Regions from separate parts of the Frigoribacterium sp. MCBA15_019 genome, predicted to be linked through region 1. Evidence: predicted binding sites of a transcription regulator. Region 1 holds the regulator's gene; the other holds the start of a gene.
What was found. Region 1 encodes LexA, which represses DNA repair genes until DNA is damaged. Its sites were predicted from a motif close to TCGAACANNTGTTCGA; they were not measured.
Positions count from the first base shown of each region.

Region 1 (4,152 bases):
ACGACGACGGCGGCTCCGACGGCGACCAGTCGGAGCGCGACGACCGCCAGGCCCTCCGCCGCGTGGCGGGCCTCTCGACCGAACTGCAGGACGTCACCGAGGTCGAGTACCGCCAACTGCGCCTCGAGAACGTCGTCCTCATCGGCGTGTACTCGCAGGGTTCGATGTCCGACGCCGAGAACTCCCTGCGTGAGCTCGCCGCCCTCGCCGAGACGGCGGGTGCCGTCGTCCTCGACGGGCTGCTGCAGAGACGACCGAATCCCGACCCGAGCACCTACCTGGGCAAGGGCAAAGCCGAAGAGCTCCGGGGGACGGTCGCCGCCCTCGGTGCCGACACCGTCATCGCCGACACCGAACTGGCCCCCAGCCAGCGGCGCGCCCTCGAAGACGTCGTCAAGGTGAAGGTCATCGACCGCACCGCCGTGATCCTCGACATCTTCAGCCAGCACGCCAAGAGCCGCGAGGGCAAGGCGCAGGTCGAACTCGCCCAGCTCGAGTACCTCCTGCCGCGCCTCCGCGGTTGGGGCGAGTCGATGTCGCGCCAGGCCGGTGGGCAAGTCGGAGGCGCGGGTGCCGGAATGGGCAGCCGCGGGCCTGGTGAAACCAAGATCGAGCTCGACCGGCGCCGCATCCACACCCGCATGGCCCGGCTCCGCAAACAGATCAAAGAGATGAAGCCGGCCCGCGACGCCAAGCGGGCCAACCGCGACCGCAACGAGGTGCCCACGGTCGCCATCGCGGGCTACACCAACGCGGGCAAATCCAGCCTGCTCAACCGGCTCACCAGCGCGGGCGTCCTGGTCGAGAACGCGTTGTTCGCCACCCTCGACGCGACGGTCCGCAAGAGCGTGACGGCGGACGGTCGTCCCTTCACGTACGCGGACACGGTCGGATTCGTGCGCAACTTGCCTCACCAGCTGGTCGAGGCGTTCCGGTCGACGCTCGAAGAGGTCGAGGCATCCGACGTCATCGTGCACGTCGTCGACGGGTCGCACCCCGACCCTGCCGCTCAGCTCGCGACCGTCCGGGACGTCATCGCCGAGGTCGACGGTCGCGACATCGCCGAGATCGTCGTCTTCAACAAGAGCGACCTCGTCGACGACGACCAGCGTCTCGTCCTGCTCAGTCTCGAACCGACGGCGGTCTTCGTCTCGGCTCGGACGGGTGAGGGCATCGACGACCTGCTCGCCCGCATCGCGGCCGTGCTGCCCGAACCCGAGATCGAGCTCGACCTGCTGGTGCCGTACGACCGCGGCGACGTGGTCTCGCACCTGCACGACTCCGGACGCATCGTCAGCACCGACTACGAAGAAGAAGGCACCCGGGTCCACGCCCGGGTCTACCCGAGTGACGTCGCCGGGCTCACGCCCTATGTCGCACCCGTGGGCGTCGGTCGCTGACGCCGAGCCCCGGGTCGTCACACGACGAAGCGCCGACCACCTCGAGGTGGTCGGCGCTTCGTCGTGTGCCGGGTGGCGCGTAAGTGGGTGGTGCGTTCGTCAGACCGACCGCAGGACGGCGACGACCTTGCCGACGATCTGTGCGTGGTCGCCGACGATGGGCTCGAACGCGCTGTTCCGGGGAAGCAGCCAGGTGTGGCCGTCTCGCTGGCGGAACACCTTGACGGTCGCCTCGTCGTCGAGCATGGCCGCGACGATGTCACCGTTCTCGGCGTCCTGCTGCTGCCGCACGACGACCCAGTCCCCGTCGCAGATCGCCGCGTCGATCATCGAGTCTCCGACCACCCGCAGCATGAACAGTTCACCCTTGCCGACGAGTTGTCGTGGCAGCGGCATCACGTCCTCGATCTGCTGCTCGGCCGTGATGGGGATGCCGGCCGCGATCCGTCCCACCATGGGGACGTGAGCCGTGTCGCCGTCGTCACTCGTCGTGAAGACGGTCGACGGGGGAGCCGTCGGCGCCGTGGCATCCACGAGGACCTCGAGGGCTCGGGGTCGGTTCGGGTCACGGCGGATCTTGCCGGCGAGTTCGAGCTGGTTGAGCTGGTGCGTGACGCTCGACAGGGACTTGAGGCCGACGGCGTCGCCGATCTCGCGCATGCTCGGGGGATACCCGCGGTGACCGATGCTCTCGGTGATCGCGGCGAGGATCGACGCTTGCTTCGCCGTCAACTCCTTGCGGGGGAGGACGCCGGGATCGAGCTGACGGGGGGCGTCGGGGGCCGCCTGCGGGGTGCGCTTCGGGTCGCTCATGGGTCTCCTGCCGTCGATGTCGGTGGTCCCTGTTTGACTCCTACCACCGATCGAAACCGTATCCGATCAGGCGGTGTCGACAAAACACATGTTCGAGTGTGTCGCGTTCTTCCTCTCTGATCCGGATCGATTTCGACCTGGATTACCCATCGCAGGGGTTGAAAGCGTCAGCAATCGAATGTATGTTCGGAACACGTCTTCGTGTCCGGCATTCCCGGCCGAGTGCCGGGCACGAACTCGTCCCCTGTCTTCCAAGGTGAAAGGACCACCTCATGAGCGTCACCTCAGCATCAGCAGTTGCGTCCCCCGTCGACTCGACCCGAGTCGTGCGCACGCGCCTGCGCATCACCCGGCGGGGTCGTGCGGTCGTCGCCGCGCTCGTGGCGGTCCCGCTCGTCGTCGTGGCAGGCGCGCTCGTCCTCAACGGAGGCGGCGCCGTCGCGTCCGACACGACGGGTCGCACCGAGTTCCAGCACGTGACCGTCGACGGTGGCGAGACGCTCTGGCAGGTCGCGTCAGAGATCGACCCCGATGCCGATCCTCGCGACGTCATCGCCGACCTCGTCTCGCTCAACAACCTTCCGAGCGCCGAGGTCTCCGCCGGTCAGAGCCTCGCCGTCCCCGCTCAGTACGCTCGCTGAAGCACCGTCGCCGGCGAGGTGGGCGGTCCGGCCCGTCGGCGTCGTGTCTGCGCGACGGCGAACGACCCGACACACCGTCGGCCCGCCCGTACGATGGTGGGGTGTCCTTCAGTCTCGACGACCTACCCATCCGTGACGATCTCCGGGGACTGACGCCGTACGGCGCTCCCCAGAAGAAGGTCCCGGTCGCTCTCAACGTCAACGAGAACACGCATCCCATTCCCGAAGACGTCGCTCGCGACATCGTCGAATCGGTGGCCCGGGCGGTCCTCGACGTCAACCGGTACCCCGATCGCGAGTTCACGACGCTGCGTGACTCGCTGGCGGCTTACCTCGGGCACGGTCTCACCCGAGACAACATCTGGGCGGCGAACGGCTCCAACGAGGTCATCCAGCAGCTCCTCCAGGCCTTCGGCGGCCCGGGCCGCTCCGTCCTGGGGTTTCCTCCCACCTACTCGATGCACTCGATCATCGCCACGGGCACCGGCAGTCGATGGGTCGAGGGTCGCCGTGACGAGGGGTTCCGCATCTCACCCGAGACCGCGGTCTCCGAGATCGAACGCACCCGTCCCGACATCGTCTTCTTCTGCGGACCGAACAACCCCACGGGCACCCCCCTCGATCTCGCCACGATCCAGGCTGCCTACGACGCCACGGACGGCATCGTCTTCGTCGACGAGGCCTACGCCGAGTTCATGCCGGCCGATCAGCCGACGGCACTGACCCTGCTGGCAGGTCGCGAACGGCTGGTCGTGTCCCGCACGATGAGCAAGGCGTTCGCGTTCGCCGGTGCCCGGGTCGGCTACCTGGCCGCGCACCCGGCCGTGGCCGACGCGCTGCGTCTCGTACGCCTCCCGTACCACCTCTCGTCCCTGACGCAGGCGGCGGCCGTCGCGGCGCTCTCGCACGCGAGCGAGATGCTCGCCATGGTCGACGACATCAAGGCCCAGCGTGACCGCATCGTGCACGAGTTGACCGAACTCGGGTACGAGCCGTGGCCCACCTGGTCGAACTTCGTCCTCTTCGGAGGGGTCGACGACCCGACCGACGTCTTCGAGCGCCTGCTCGAGCGGGGTGTCATCGTCCGCAACCTCGGCATTCCGAACCACCTGAGGGTCAGTGCGGGCACCGAGGCCGAGACCACCGCGTTCCTCGTGGCGCTCCGCGACATTAGGCTCTCTTCGTGACCCACGTGACCGAGACGACCAGTGCCGCCCGTACCGCCTCCCTCTCGCGTGCCACGAGCGAGTCGAGCATCACGCTCGCCCTCGACCTCGACGGTTCGGGCCGATCGACGA
Region 1 is NZ_MJGS01000021.1:81,626-85,777, forward strand. Features, by position in the region: gene hflX (GTPase HflX) at 1-1,400, shown strand, start outside; gene lexA (transcriptional repressor LexA) at 1,500-2,213, opposite strand; gene BIV04_RS15215 (LysM peptidoglycan-binding domain-containing protein) at 2,486-2,854, shown strand; gene BIV04_RS15220 (histidinol-phosphate transaminase) at 2,956-4,041, shown strand; gene hisB (imidazoleglycerol-phosphate dehydratase HisB) at 4,047-4,152, shown strand, end outside.

Region 2 (4,152 bases), on a different contig from region 1:
TGGCGCGACCGAGGAAGTGGTCGGTGCGGTGGATGCGCTCTTCGGGGACGATCTTGAGCAGCTCGGCGTTCAGCTCGCGAGCGCTCTCTTCGTCCGAGCCGAACGGCTTCTCGAGCGCGAGACGCAGGCCGTCGGGCAGGTCGATCTCGGCGAGCGCCTGGATCACCTTGGTGCTGATCGCGGGCGGCAGGGCGAAGTACATCACCGGAGTGCCCTCGCTGGCCTCGAACAGGGCCTTCAGGTGCTCGACCGTGGTCGGGTCGCCCTGGATGTACCGGCTCGACGCCAGCGTCTTCTTGGCGAGGTCGCTGCCGGCGTCGCCGTTGAAGGCGGTCTTGACGACGTCGTCCCATTCTTCGGGGCTGCGCTCGCTGCGGCCGGTGCCGATGAGCTGGACGTCGACGCCGCGGTCGCTCTTGAGCAGGCTCGCGAGGCCGGGGAGCAGCAGACGCTCGGTGAGGTCTCCGCTGGCTCCGAGGATGATGAGGGTGGTGGTGTCTGTCACAGTGCAGCTTTCGTGGGAGGGCGGCGATCGTGTCGTCGCTGGTCGATCAGGCGGCGGGGGTTCTCGGGGCCACGGGTGTCAACGCACAGGGGGGACGGGCATTCCCGTCGACCGCCCCGGCCGCGGAGGGCACGGGTCGCGTCTCGGCGCCGGTGCCCGGTCAACCGTACTGCTCCCCAGGGGTGAGCGCCGTATCGGGGTCAGCGGGCAGGGTCGGCGTCGCCGTCCTGCACGGTGTCGTGCGGGGCGGTGTCGCGGGGCGCGCTGTCGTCGTCGACCGGCCCCGTGCTGTCGGTGCCGCCCACCCGGCCGCCGGTGTCGTCGTCGTCCGCCGCGCGCGCCTCCTCGGCGGCGTCGTCCTCGGGGCGGGGTGCCGTGGTGTCGTCGGGGTCAAGCGCGGCGATGATGCGCCCGAGCGAGACGGCGATGGAGACTCCGCCGCTCGTGTCGGTGGTCGGGCGGTCGCGATGGTGGTCGACGGCGTCCCAGAGATCGGCGACGCGGCGCCGGGCGTCGGTGAACGCGTCGACGTCCTCGGTCCCGTGGCGCCGGATCACGGTGGCGACGCCGTGCACGGCGTGGGCGACGTCGGGCGCGAGGTCGTCGGGCATGCCGATCTGGCGGCCGATCCGACGGCCGAGGATGCCCGAGACCTCGGCGACGTCCTGCAGGTGGAACGAGACGCGCTCGTACGTGGCGAGGTCGGCGTACTCCTGCCCGAGGTCGCGGCGGCGGAGCATCCACCGCGGGTTCATGTGCCGGGACTCGTCCGCGTACGCGACGGTCTCGCGCACGCGGCGGAGGGTGCTCGGCAGGACGCCCACGCGTCGCTCCCACTCGTCGTCCTCGAGGGGCCAGGGCGTCTCGAAGACGCCGGCGATCTCGTCGGCCCGGTCGGCGAGGGAGTCCTTCACCCGGGTGAGGCGGGCCTCGGCGCGCGAGGCGTAGAGCGGCGGCACGAGCACCAGGTTGACCACGACGCCGATGACGACGCCGACCCCGATCTGGACGATGTAGCCCAGCGAGTACGCCTCGGCGTTCGCGCCGCCGAGCAGCAGGACGAAGAGCCCGGCGGTCAGCACCCAGTCGCGTCCGGCACCGAGCCAGCGGATGCCCGCCACGAGCACGCCGACCCCGACGACGAGTGCCACGGCGAGCACCCCGGGCTGTCCGTCCTGCAGCGCGAAGACTGCCGTGGCGAGGCCGATGCCGACGACCAGGCCGAGGAGCACCTGGAGCCCCTGGCGGAGCGAGCTCTTGATCGTCGGGTACATCGCGATCACGGCGCCGAGCGGCGCGTAGTAGGGGTAGTCGGCCGCGACGCCGGGCACCCGCGGCGCGATCCAGTAGGCGAGGGCCGCGGCGAGCGCCGTTTTCACGGCGAGCAGGAGGCGCGGCTGGGCCAGCAGGACGCGTGTCCAGTGGGTCGCGGTGCGGGCGTCACGACGCAGGGCGGCCCGGCGATCGGGCGGAGTGGGGCGTCGATCGGGCATGCCCCGATGATGACAGGCCACGCGACGCCGCGGGTGGGCCCGGCGGTGGGACGGCACGATCGGAGCGACGTACACTGGTCGAACACCTGTTCGAACGACCCGGCCGGGGGTTCAGCAGCCCGAGGTACCGACCATGAGCTTCACCCACCTGCGCGTCGCGTCGGCGTTCAGCGCCCACCACGGCACGGCGCACCCGAAGGCGCTCGTCGACGCCGCCGTCGCGGCGGGTGCCGACGCGGCGGCGATCACCGACCGTGACGGGCTGTACGGGGCGATCCGGCACGTCGGGGCCTGTCGGACGGCTGGCGTCGACCCGATCGTCGGGGTCGAGCTGGGCTGCCGGGACGACCGCGAGGGGGTCGTGGGCGGTGGTGCGGACGGCGGGGGTCCCGACGGAGGCGGGGGTGCTGCCGGCGGGGTCGACCGCATCGTGGTGCTCGCGCACGGGGCGCGGGGCGGCGGGCCGGCGAAGGCGGGGTGGGCGGCGCTGTGTCGGCTGATCAGCGCGTCGCACGGTCGGGCCACCCGTCGCGCCAGCGGAAGTGCCAACAGCGTGGCGACCATCGCCCGGTCCCGGGTACGGGGCTTCGTCCAGGGCGAGACCGAGCCGGCGGCGACCGTGCTGCTGGGGCCCGACTCCGACGTGGGTCGGCTGGTCCAGGCGGGTCGGCACACCGAGGCCGCGGCGTCCCTCGCCGACTGGGCGGCGACGCTGCCGGGCGGGGTGGTGGTCGAGGTGGTCTGCCATCTGACCGAGCCGGGCGAGAGCCGCAGCATCCGGCACGCGGCACGCATGCTCGAGCTCGCGGACCACGTCGGGGTGCCCGCCGTGCTCACGAACGCCGTGCGGTACCTCGACCCCGACGAGGCCGTCACGGCCGACGTGCTCGACTCGGCCGGCCACCTGGCCGCGCTCGGCTCGTTCCGGCCGCAGCCGAACGCCCAGGCGTACCTCAAGGCCCCTGCCGAGATGCGCCGGCTGGCCCGTCTGGTGAGCGACGCCTCGTCGTTGCCCCGCAGCGCCGGCGACGAGATGCTCGCCGCGACCGAGCGCCTGGCCGACCGGTGCCGGCTCGACCCCGTCGCCGACCTCGGCTGGGGCCGCCCGAAGGTGCCCGAGCTCAGCGCGATCGGCGTCGACGGCGACCCCGACCAGGCGCTGTTCCGGCAGGCCCAGGCCGGTGTCACCGAACGCTTCGGCGACGCCGACCGGGCCCTGCGCGACAAGGTCGAGGACCGCATGCGCTACGAACTCGGCATCATCACCGGGTTCGGCTTCGCCGGGTACTTCCTCACCGTGGCCGACGTCTCGGCACTGATGCGCGACCTGCGGGTGCGCAACGCGGCGCGGGGTTCCGGTGCCGGCAGCCTCGTCACCTACCTGCTGCGCATCTCGAACGTCGACCCGATCGAGCACGACCTGCTGTTCGAACGGTTCCTCGGCAACAAGCGCGAGACCCTGCCCGACATCGACATCGACGTCGAGGCGGCCCGGCGGCACGAGGTCTACCGGGCGATCTTCGACCGGTACGGCAGCAACCGGGTCACGCTCATGTCGATGCAGTCCACCTACCGCGGGCGCGGTGCGGTGCGCGACGCCGGTCTCGCACTGGGGCTCGACGACGAGCAGATCGACCTCGTGGCCAAGAACGTCTGGCGGTCGAACGCCCGCGACCTGCGCACCGCGATGGCCGAGAAACCCGAACTGCGCGAGATCGCCGAGCTCGCCCGCAGCAACGACCAGATCGACCTGCTCGTCGACCTCAGCGAACGGCTCGACCGTCTGCCCCGGCACATCTCGATGCACCCGTGCGGGGTGATCCTCGGCGACTCCGACCTGCTCAGCACGACCCCCGTCCAACCGAGCGGCATCGGCCTGCCGATGAGCCAGTTCGACAAGTACGACATGAACGACGCCGGCCTGCTCAAGCTCGACGTCCTCGGCGTCCGCATGCAGAGCTCGCTCGCCTACGCCCTCGACGAGATCGAACGCGTGAACGGCCCGCGTGCCGCCCTGGCCGGCGCCCTGCCGGTCGACGTCCCCTACGTGAACCGTCAGGGCCGCATCGAGCTCGACGAGATCCCCCACGACGACGAACCCACCTTCGAGGCGATCCGCACCACGCACACGCTCGGCATGTTCCAGATCGAGAG
Region 2 is NZ_MJGS01000001.1:520,905-525,056, forward strand. Features, by position in the region: gene BIV04_RS02465 (glucose-6-phosphate dehydrogenase) at 1-505, opposite strand, end outside; gene BIV04_RS02470 (aromatic acid exporter family protein) at 706-1,998, opposite strand; gene BIV04_RS02475 (DNA polymerase III subunit alpha) at 2,132-4,152, shown strand, end outside.
Region 2: a site for LexA is predicted at 2,077-2,092, ahead of BIV04_RS02475 (DNA polymerase III subunit alpha). Genes of this name have one in related genera too.